2 regions of the Arthrobacter sp. NPDC097144 genome follow, and region 1 is predicted to be linked to the other one. Evidence: riboswitches for the same ligand, from Rfam matches in the RefSeq annotation. Region 1 holds a riboswitch; the other holds the start of a gene.

The links. A riboswitch is a leader RNA that binds a small molecule or an ion and turns the genes downstream of it on or off. The one in region 1 is predicted to bind S-adenosylmethionine.
Region 2: it holds a riboswitch for S-adenosylmethionine, as region 1 does, so the genes downstream of both, ACIQXM_RS03065 (methylenetetrahydrofolate reductase) here and ACIQXM_RS07070 (methionine ABC transporter ATP-binding protein) in region 1, are expected to answer to the same signal.

Annotation. Positions count from the first base shown of each region.
Region 1 covers NZ_JBIWDW010000003.1:24,456-28,518, forward strand. Annotated here, with positions in the region: gene ACIQXM_RS07060 (MetQ/NlpA family ABC transporter substrate-binding protein) at 1-647, opposite strand, end outside; gene ACIQXM_RS07065 (methionine ABC transporter permease) at 757-1,422, opposite strand; gene ACIQXM_RS07070 (methionine ABC transporter ATP-binding protein) at 1,415-2,209, opposite strand; SAM riboswitch class I at 2,313-2,411, opposite strand; gene ACIQXM_RS07075 (CoA-binding protein) at 2,588-3,004, opposite strand; gene ACIQXM_RS07080 (alpha/beta fold hydrolase) at 3,062-3,679, opposite strand; gene ACIQXM_RS07085 (LLM class flavin-dependent oxidoreductase) at 3,878-4,063, opposite strand, start outside.
Region 2 covers NZ_JBIWDW010000001.1:653,966-658,028, reverse strand. Annotated here, with positions in the region: gene metE (5-methyltetrahydropteroyltriglutamate--homocysteine S-methyltransferase) at 1-1,311, opposite strand, end outside; gene ACIQXM_RS03065 (methylenetetrahydrofolate reductase) at 1,437-2,363, opposite strand; SAM riboswitch class I at 2,469-2,575, opposite strand; gene ACIQXM_RS03060 (SDR family oxidoreductase) at 2,839-3,687, shown strand; gene ACIQXM_RS03055 (GH1 family beta-glucosidase) at 3,776-4,063, opposite strand, start outside.

The sequences.
Region 1 (4,063 bases):
ACCACCGTGGCCTCCTTGTCGATGCCGGCGTCGATCGCGGTGGACTGGAACATGAAACCGGCGTCCACGTCCGCCAGGGTCTGGCTCAGCGACAGCTGGTCCACCTCCACGAACACCAGGTTCCGCGGGTTTGCGGTGATGTCCTGCTGCGAGGCGTTGACTACAGTGACGCCGTCGGTCAGTTCCAGGAGGCCGTGGGCGCGGAGCATGAACAGGGCGCGGCCGTTGTTGGCGGGATCCACCGGGATGCTGATGGTCGCGCCGTCGGGCAGGTCGGCCAGCGCCGCGTGCCGGCGGGAGTACAGCACTGCCGGCGAGTTGCGGATATAGAACAGGGGCACCAGATCCAAGCCCTTGTCCCGGTTGAACTGCGCCAGGTAAGCCATGTGCTGGAAGCAGTTGGCATCCGCCTCACCGTTGGCCACCGCAATGTTGGGCTGGTTGATGTCATTGACAAAGGTTGGCTGCAGCTTCCAGCCCTTTTCGGAAAGCAGCCGGCCGGCGATGCCCACCGGTTCCTCGTAAACCTTGACCTGCGAGGAAATGAGACGGATGGTCCGTTCGTCGGTGCCGGCACTGGCGGAACGGGACCCGCAGCCGCCCAGGATTGGCGCGGCAGCCCCGGCAGCCGCGAGGTAGGCAAGCAAGGTCCTGCGGCTGAGTGCGGGCGGAGCTGAACTGTTTTTGGGTGAGATGGAGTGCAAAGTGTCCTCGTCGAAAGTTGGAGTGCGGGCGCTGGAAGGGATCAGCGGCGGGTCAGACGCGCTTGTCGGCGCGGCGGGAGATCCAGGAACCGCTCAGCTGCACGGCCTGCACCAGCAGGACCATGAGCACAATGGCGGTGACCATCAGCCCGGTTTCGTAGCGGTAGTAGCCGTAGCGGATCGCAAAGTCGCCGATCCCGCCGCCGCCAACCAGCCCGGCCATGGCCGAGTAGGAGATGAAGCTGACGGTCATGATGGTGACCGAACTGATCAGGCCCGGGCGGGCCTCCACGAGCAGCACGTCGCGGACGATCTGCAGCCGGCCGGCTCCCATTGAACGCGCCGCTTCCACCACGCCGCCTCCCAGCGAGGTGATGTTCTGTTCAACGAAGCGGGCAAAGTAGGGCACCGCATTGATGGTCAGCGGCACGATGACGGCCGCCGTGCCGATGGTGGTTCCCACCAGGAGCCGAGTGAACGGGATGATGGCGATCAGCAGGATAAGGAATGGGAAGGAGCGCACCAGGTTCACCAGCGTGTCCAGGATCCGGTGCAGCTTGGGCCGGGGTGACAGTCCTTGGGGTCCGACGGCGTACAGCAGCACCCCCAGCGGGGTACCCAGCAGCACCGCCAGCGGAATGGCAATGATCAACATGGTGCCGGTCTCACCCAGCGCGGCCAGCAGTTCGGGCCAAACCTCAAGGACGCGGTCAAACATGGAGGGCCCCCTTGCGGTGGGCTTCGGGCCGCTCAAGCCGGATCTCGTCCGACACCAGATAACGTCCAATCGACGTGGCGGGGCTGAACCCGGGACGCTTCAGCTCACTCAGGTCGAACTGCTCCACCACCCGGCCCGCTTCCATGACGGCAACGTTCTCAGCGATGGCCTTAATAACGTTCATTTCATGGGTGACCACCACAATGGTGATGCCAAAGCGGGCGTTGACATCCGCCAGGTACTGCAGCACCGAGGCCGTGGTCCGGGGGTCGACGGCGGAGGTGGGTTCGTCGCAGAGCAGCACCTTGGGCTTGGTGGCAAGGGCGCGGGCGATGGCGACGCGCTGCTTCTGCCCGCCGGAAAGCTTGGCCGGATACGTTCCGGCCTTCTCCTGCAGGTCAACAATTTCCAGTGCTTCCAGCGCCCTTTTGCGACGCTGGGCCGAGTTGCCGATACCCGCGAACTTCAGCGACAGTTCCACGTTCTGGGCTGCAGTGAGATTGCTGAGCAGGTTGAAGTGCTGGAAGATCATGCCGATGCCGTGGCGGCGTTTGCGCAGCTCCAGGGGCGTAAGGCCCACAAGGTCTACTCCGTCCACCAACACCCGGCCGGATGCTGGCCGCTCCAGCAGGTTGATGTTGCGCAGGAGGGTTGATTTGCCGGCACCGGAGAACCCGATGATGCCCTGGATGCTTCCGCGGCCAATGTTCAGTGAGACGTTGTCGACGGCAGTCAGTTGCTGCCCGCCGGTGTCAAAAACGGTTGAGACGTTCTCAATCCGGATCATGTGTTCCTCCTGGGTCCAAGCCCGAGAAGAGGTGCCGCCGCAGGCCGGACCGCCGGCGGGTGCGCCGGAGCGCACTGCAGGGGACCGGGCGAAAGCGGGTGCTTCTCCATCGGTCCTGGCGGTAGCACCCTTGCTCCGCAGGATCGCGGAAGGGTTGCTGCGGCGTCACGGAGCCAGGTCTCTCAGCCGCTCTGGATGGTTACAGGTTCCATGGTCGCCGGGGCAGTGCAGATGCGCAATCAAATGTCCTGATGCGGCGAAGCATTGCGAATCATGACCTGTCCCGCGTCATCCGGGAGTTCCACAGCGAATGCGGGCATCCCGCAGGATGGCAGGTAAAAGACCAGAGGGAAGAAAGAGCGCGCGGGCGCCAGCGGGCTAAAGGCCGAAGTGCGGTGCTTCAATGACCGGGCAGGTGTTCATGACGACATCCAGCCCGGCGTCGGCCGCCCGCTGCGCCGCGGCCTCGTCAATGACGCCCAGCTGCAGCCACACGGCTTTGGCCCCCACCTCGATGGCCTGGTCAACAATTGCGCCCACGCGGGATGAGTTCACGAAACAGTCCACGACGTCGATGCGGCCCGGAACCTCGTGGAGGCTTCGGTAGCCCTTGTTGCCGTGCACGTCGTCGCCCTTGAGACTCACCGGAATGATTTCCATGCCCAAATGGTCCTGGATATAGCGGGACACACCGACGGCGGTGCGCAGGGGGTTGTTGGACAGGCCCACCACGGCCCAGCGGCCCTTGTTCTTCAGCAGGGATTCGATAACTGCGGGGTCATTGACGTGCGGCATCTGCTGTCCTTCGGTGGAGTCCTGGAATCGGGGCTCCAGCTTACCCGGCCGGCCTGATCAGCCCAGGAAAGATTCGATGGCCTCGGCCAGGGCAGCGTCCGGCACCCGGGAGACGTCACCCTCCACCAGCTGGAACTCTCCCTCGTCCAGGGCAGCCGCTGCCCGGCGGGCGAGGTCTTGGGTCTCATCCCCGCTGGTGCTTCCGGCAAGGACCAGCACGGGGACCTGGACGCCGCCGAGTCCTTCCAGCTCCGTCTGCAGCACCAGCAGCTCGTCCTCGCCTTCATCCAGGGCCAGGGCCGGTTCCAGCGCCACAACGCGGGTGATGACGGCGGATTCCTCGGCGGCCCGCAGCGCGAGGAACGCCCCCGACGCAAAGCCGTAGAGGTCTGCTGTGCCGCCGGCCACCTGCACCACGGCCAGCAGGTCATCGACGTCGGACTCGGCGGTGTACTCCTCGCCGAGTCCGCTCTCGCCCAGCCCGCGGCGGTCATACGTGTACACCGTGTGGTTCCCGGACAACAGATTCGCCAGTGCACGGGTGCCGGAACTGTTCCGGTCCGAGGTCAGCGGATCCACGATCACCAGCGGCGGGCCGTCGCCCTGCCGGGACCAGGCGATCTGGGTGCCGTCGGCGGAAAGGGCCATTCCGGAGGCACTGGGGGAAAGTTCCATGACAGACTCCTGCTCGCGGGAGGGGCACTGCGGACCCTTCAAACGTAAGGAGACGCTCCGGCCCCGGTCAATGCCCCCGCCCGGAACCCGGCCCCGGAAGCGGCCCCCGGGTGTCCGACCCCGGGGGTGTCCCCCGGCTGCCCGGCCCGCAGCTTACCGGCTGGCGGCTTACCGGTCGGCGGCTTACCGGCTGGCGGCTTACCGTTCCGCGGCCGCCGGCTGCCGGCGGAAGGAGGCGCCGCGGTGTTCGGCAGGCAGCTTGTCTCCGGCTCCGAACAACTTGTGGCGCAGCGTACCCGGCGTGTATCCGGTCCGGTATGCGCCGCGTTTCTGCAGTTCGGGCACCACGAATTCCACGATGTCCTCGAAGGTTCCCGGCGTGAT
Region 2 (4,063 bases), on a different contig from region 1:
AACGGCGGGCACCACCACGCCCTGATAAGTTGCCCGGTCCCGCAGGGCATCCTCGGCCTCCTGCAATTCGGCAGTGACGGCGGCCCGCCCGCCGGCCAGGCCGCGGGCCAGCACTCCCACTTCCTGCACCTTCTGGTCTGCGAAGGCCAGCCACTGCGGCAGGTGCGCCGGCAGCGCGTCCTCGGCGTCGACGTCGTGCGGCACATGCTGCAGTGAGGTGGCCGTGCCCACCGAAACCACGGTTCCGGCGGAGTCCTGCAGGTTCTGCAGGACCTTTAGCGACGCGGTGAGGCGGTTGCGCCACACATTGCGGCCATCCACAATGCCGGCGAGGAACGCGGTGCTGCCCAGGCCGGCGAGCACCCGGGCGGACGGCAGCTGGCCGCGAACCAGGTCCGCATGCACGGCTTCCACCCCGGCCGCTGCGAGCACGGCCAGGGCTTCGCCGGGAGCTCCCGGGTTTCCGGCGGTTCCGTAGCCGGTGGTCACGAGCAGGGCCGGGCGGCCCGCGGCGGGGTTTCCGGCTGCGGGGTTTCCGGCGGCGGGGCCCGCGACGGCTGCCCGGGGAATACCCGCCAGGGTCCGGTACACCCGTTCCACCAGCCCGCCCGGGGCTGCCAGCGCGCCGCCCTTGTCCGTGACCAGGCCCGGCTCATCAAGTTGGACCCACTCGGCGCCGGCCGCGGCCAGCTGGCCGAGGATGCCTGCATAGGCGGCCACGGCGTCGTCAATCCGGTCCAGCGGGTCAAAGCCGGCGGGTGCGCCGTCCTCAGCCTTGGCCAGCAGCAGATACGTCACCGGACCCACGAGGACCGGGCGAAGCACCGCACCGTTGGCCCGGTGCCGGCGGATGGTGTCCGCGAGCTGGTGCGCGACGGCGGTAAAGGGGGTTTCCGGGCCGATTTCCGGCACCAGGAAGTGGTAATTCGTGTCAAACCATTTGGTCATTTCCAGCGGCGGGCGTTCGCCGCTGCCCCGGGCGAGGACGAAGGAAGCTGCGGTGCTCACGGCGCCGTCGCCGCCGGCCAGATCAGCGAACCGGGACGGCAGGGCGCCGAGTGCCGCGGTGGTGTCCAGGACCTGGTCGTAGAGGGCAAAGTCCGCGGGAATGGAGGAGTCGGCGGCATTCAGGCCGAGCTCCACGAGGCGGTTGACCGTCCGGTCCTGCAGGGCCCGGGCGTCCTCGAGGAGCTGCTGCTCGCTGATGGCGCCGCTCCAGTGCGCGTCGAGGGCCTTTTTGAGTTCACGGTTGGGGCCGATCCGCGGGTAGCCCAGGACAGTGGCGGCGGGGAAGATGCTGACGGCGGTCATGTTTGTCTCCTGATGTGCGGTGGATTCGCGATGGATGTGCGGTGGTCTGAAGTGGATATGCGGTGGTGTGGAGTGGTCGGAAAAGAGCGGAAAAAGGGGGAGGGGGCTGTCAGGCGGGAAGGCCGTCAGGCGGAGCGGGCGCCGCGCGTTTCACCCGGCACCCCGCGCGAGGCCGGAAGATTGAGGGCTTCGACAATTTCCACGCAGGCACGGGCCTCGTTGAAGGTGTACAGGTGCAGGCCCGGCGCCCCGTCGTCGAACGCTGTCCGGGCCAGTGCAACGGCGGCGTCCACGCCGATCCGGCGCCGCTCGGCGTCCGAACCCGCCAGCTCCAGCCGGTGCAGCAGGGCAGGATCCGGATGCACTCCGGTCATCCGGGCCAGGCGCTGCAGCCGGGCGGAGCTGGACATGGGGATGATGCCGGGAATGATCGGAATGGTGACGCCGGCGGCCCGTGCGGCGGTGACCAGCCGGACATAGTCGGCGGGGTCGAAATACACCTGGCTGATGGCAAAGTTGGCGCCGGAGCGTTCCTTGGAGACCAGCACCTCGATGTCATGCTGGAAGGAGGGCGATTCCGGATGCCGGTTGGGATAGGCCGCCACGCCAACAGCCATCCGGCCGCCGGCCAGCGTTGCGGAATGCTGGTCCTCGATGTCCCTGATCAGCTCCACCAGGTACCGGGCAAACGGCAGCTCGCCCCGGAAGGCGCCGGGATCCGCCGGCAGGTCACCGCGCATCGCCAGCACGCCGCGCACGCCCAGCCCCACTAGCCGGGTTACCAGCAGGCACAGGCTCTCGCGGGTTTCACCGACGCAGGTCAGATGCCCCAGCGGCCGCAGCCGGGTGGCGTGCACCAGGTGTTCAAGCAGCCGGACCGAGGCCTGGCGCCGTTCCGGGCTGCCGTTGTAGGTCACCGAAACGTAGTCCGGACAGGTGCCGGCCAGCTCCTCGATAACGCGCATCACAGCGGTTTCGGTCCGGGCACTCGTGGGCGGATACAGCTCGTAGGACAACGCCGGCGGAACGGCGGCAGGCACTGACAGGGTCATTCGGGCTCCTCGGTCCGTGCCGAGGGAGTGCCGCAGGGGCTGCCGGGAAAACCGGCTGGCCATGCGAGCGGCAGGGTATTGCGCTGACAGGTGTCACGGGCAAGGCTCCATCGGTCCTGGCGTTAGCACCGTTCAATTCAGCCTCCGGAGGAGGGAAAAGATGGTTGCTGCGGCGTCAACGAGCCAGATCTCTCAGCCGCTCTGGATGGGTGGTGGGTCCAATCTAGGGGCCTGCAGGGACGGTGGCAATCCATGCACCTGATGCGTCAGAGTGTTGCGCCACAAATCCCTGGGGCGCGTCATGAACGACACACGCGCCACAGTGCGTCACATACCGGGGCTGCCGGCTGCAGCATCTTTCGCCCGGAAAACGGTGCTCCCGGACCGAAGAACACCCGTGACTTCCCCCGCCGCCTGTAGTTGGATGACGGGACAGCCCAACATCCGGACAGTCCAACATATGGGGGAGAACGCAATGGGAAGAGTCAGCGGAAAAACGGTCTTGATCAGCGGGGGAGCGCGGGGCATCGGAGCGGCGGCAGCCCGGCGCCTTGCCGATGAAGGGGCACGCGTGGTTATCGGTGACCTGCTGGACGCGGAAGGCCAGGCACTGGCCGAAAGCCTCGGTGCCGGCAACGGGGCATCGGGCGCCTATGTGCACCTGGACGTAACGAATCCCCAGGACTGGGCGGCCGCCGTGCAGGAGGCCGAAAACCGCTTCGGCGGACTGGATGTGCTGGTCAACAATGCCGGAATCGCCAACTTCGGCAGCATTGAGGACTACACGCTGGAGCAGTGGAACACCATCATCGCGGTGAACCTCACCGGAGTGTTCCTGGGCATCAAGGCCGTCCTCGAACCGATGAAGCGTTCAGCCGCAGCGTCCATCATCAACGTCTCCTCCACTGCCGGCCTGCAGGGCTACAAGGACCTGCCCGGCTACACGGCCGCCAAGTACGGGGTGCGCGGGCTGACCAAATCGGTGGCCCTTGACCTGGGCCCGTACGGGATCCGGGTGAACTCGGTGCATCCGGGAGCGGTGCGCACCCCCATGACCGACGGGCTCGACGGCGGACAGCAGCACGTCGCGCTGCACCGCATGGGCGAACCCGGGGAGATCGCCAACCTGGTGCTGTTCCTGGCCAGTGATGAATCCAGCTTCTCCACCGGCGCCGAGTTCGTGGCCGACGGCGGAGAAACCGCCGGGCTTGCCCACAATGAGGCGGTGGAACTGAGCTCGGAACCGGCTCAGGCGCCGTCCTCCACAGCAGGCTTCACCGCTCCCGCCGAACCGTCGGCCGTTCCGGCACCGCCCACCGCATAAGGCACGGATTCGGACCGCAGACGAGTGAGGGCTCCGGAAACCCCGGAGCCCTCACCTGTTTCGCTACCGCCTGCAGAGGCAGGAAGCGTTAACCTGCGTGGAGCACGCGTTCGGCGATCAGCCGCGAGTACCAGAGGGCGCTGTCCTTCGGGGTGCGCTCCAGGGTGTCGTAATCCACGCGCACAATGCCGAAGCGCTTGGAGTAGCCGTAGCCCCACTCGAAGTTGTCCATCAACGACCACACCTGGTAGCCGCGCAGGTCCACGCCGCGCTGCATGGCGCGGTGCGCGGCAGCGAAGTGGCGGTGCAGGTAATCGGTGCGTTCGACGTCGTGCACGGCAGGCGCGCCGTCCTCCCCGGTCACCAGCTCATCCGC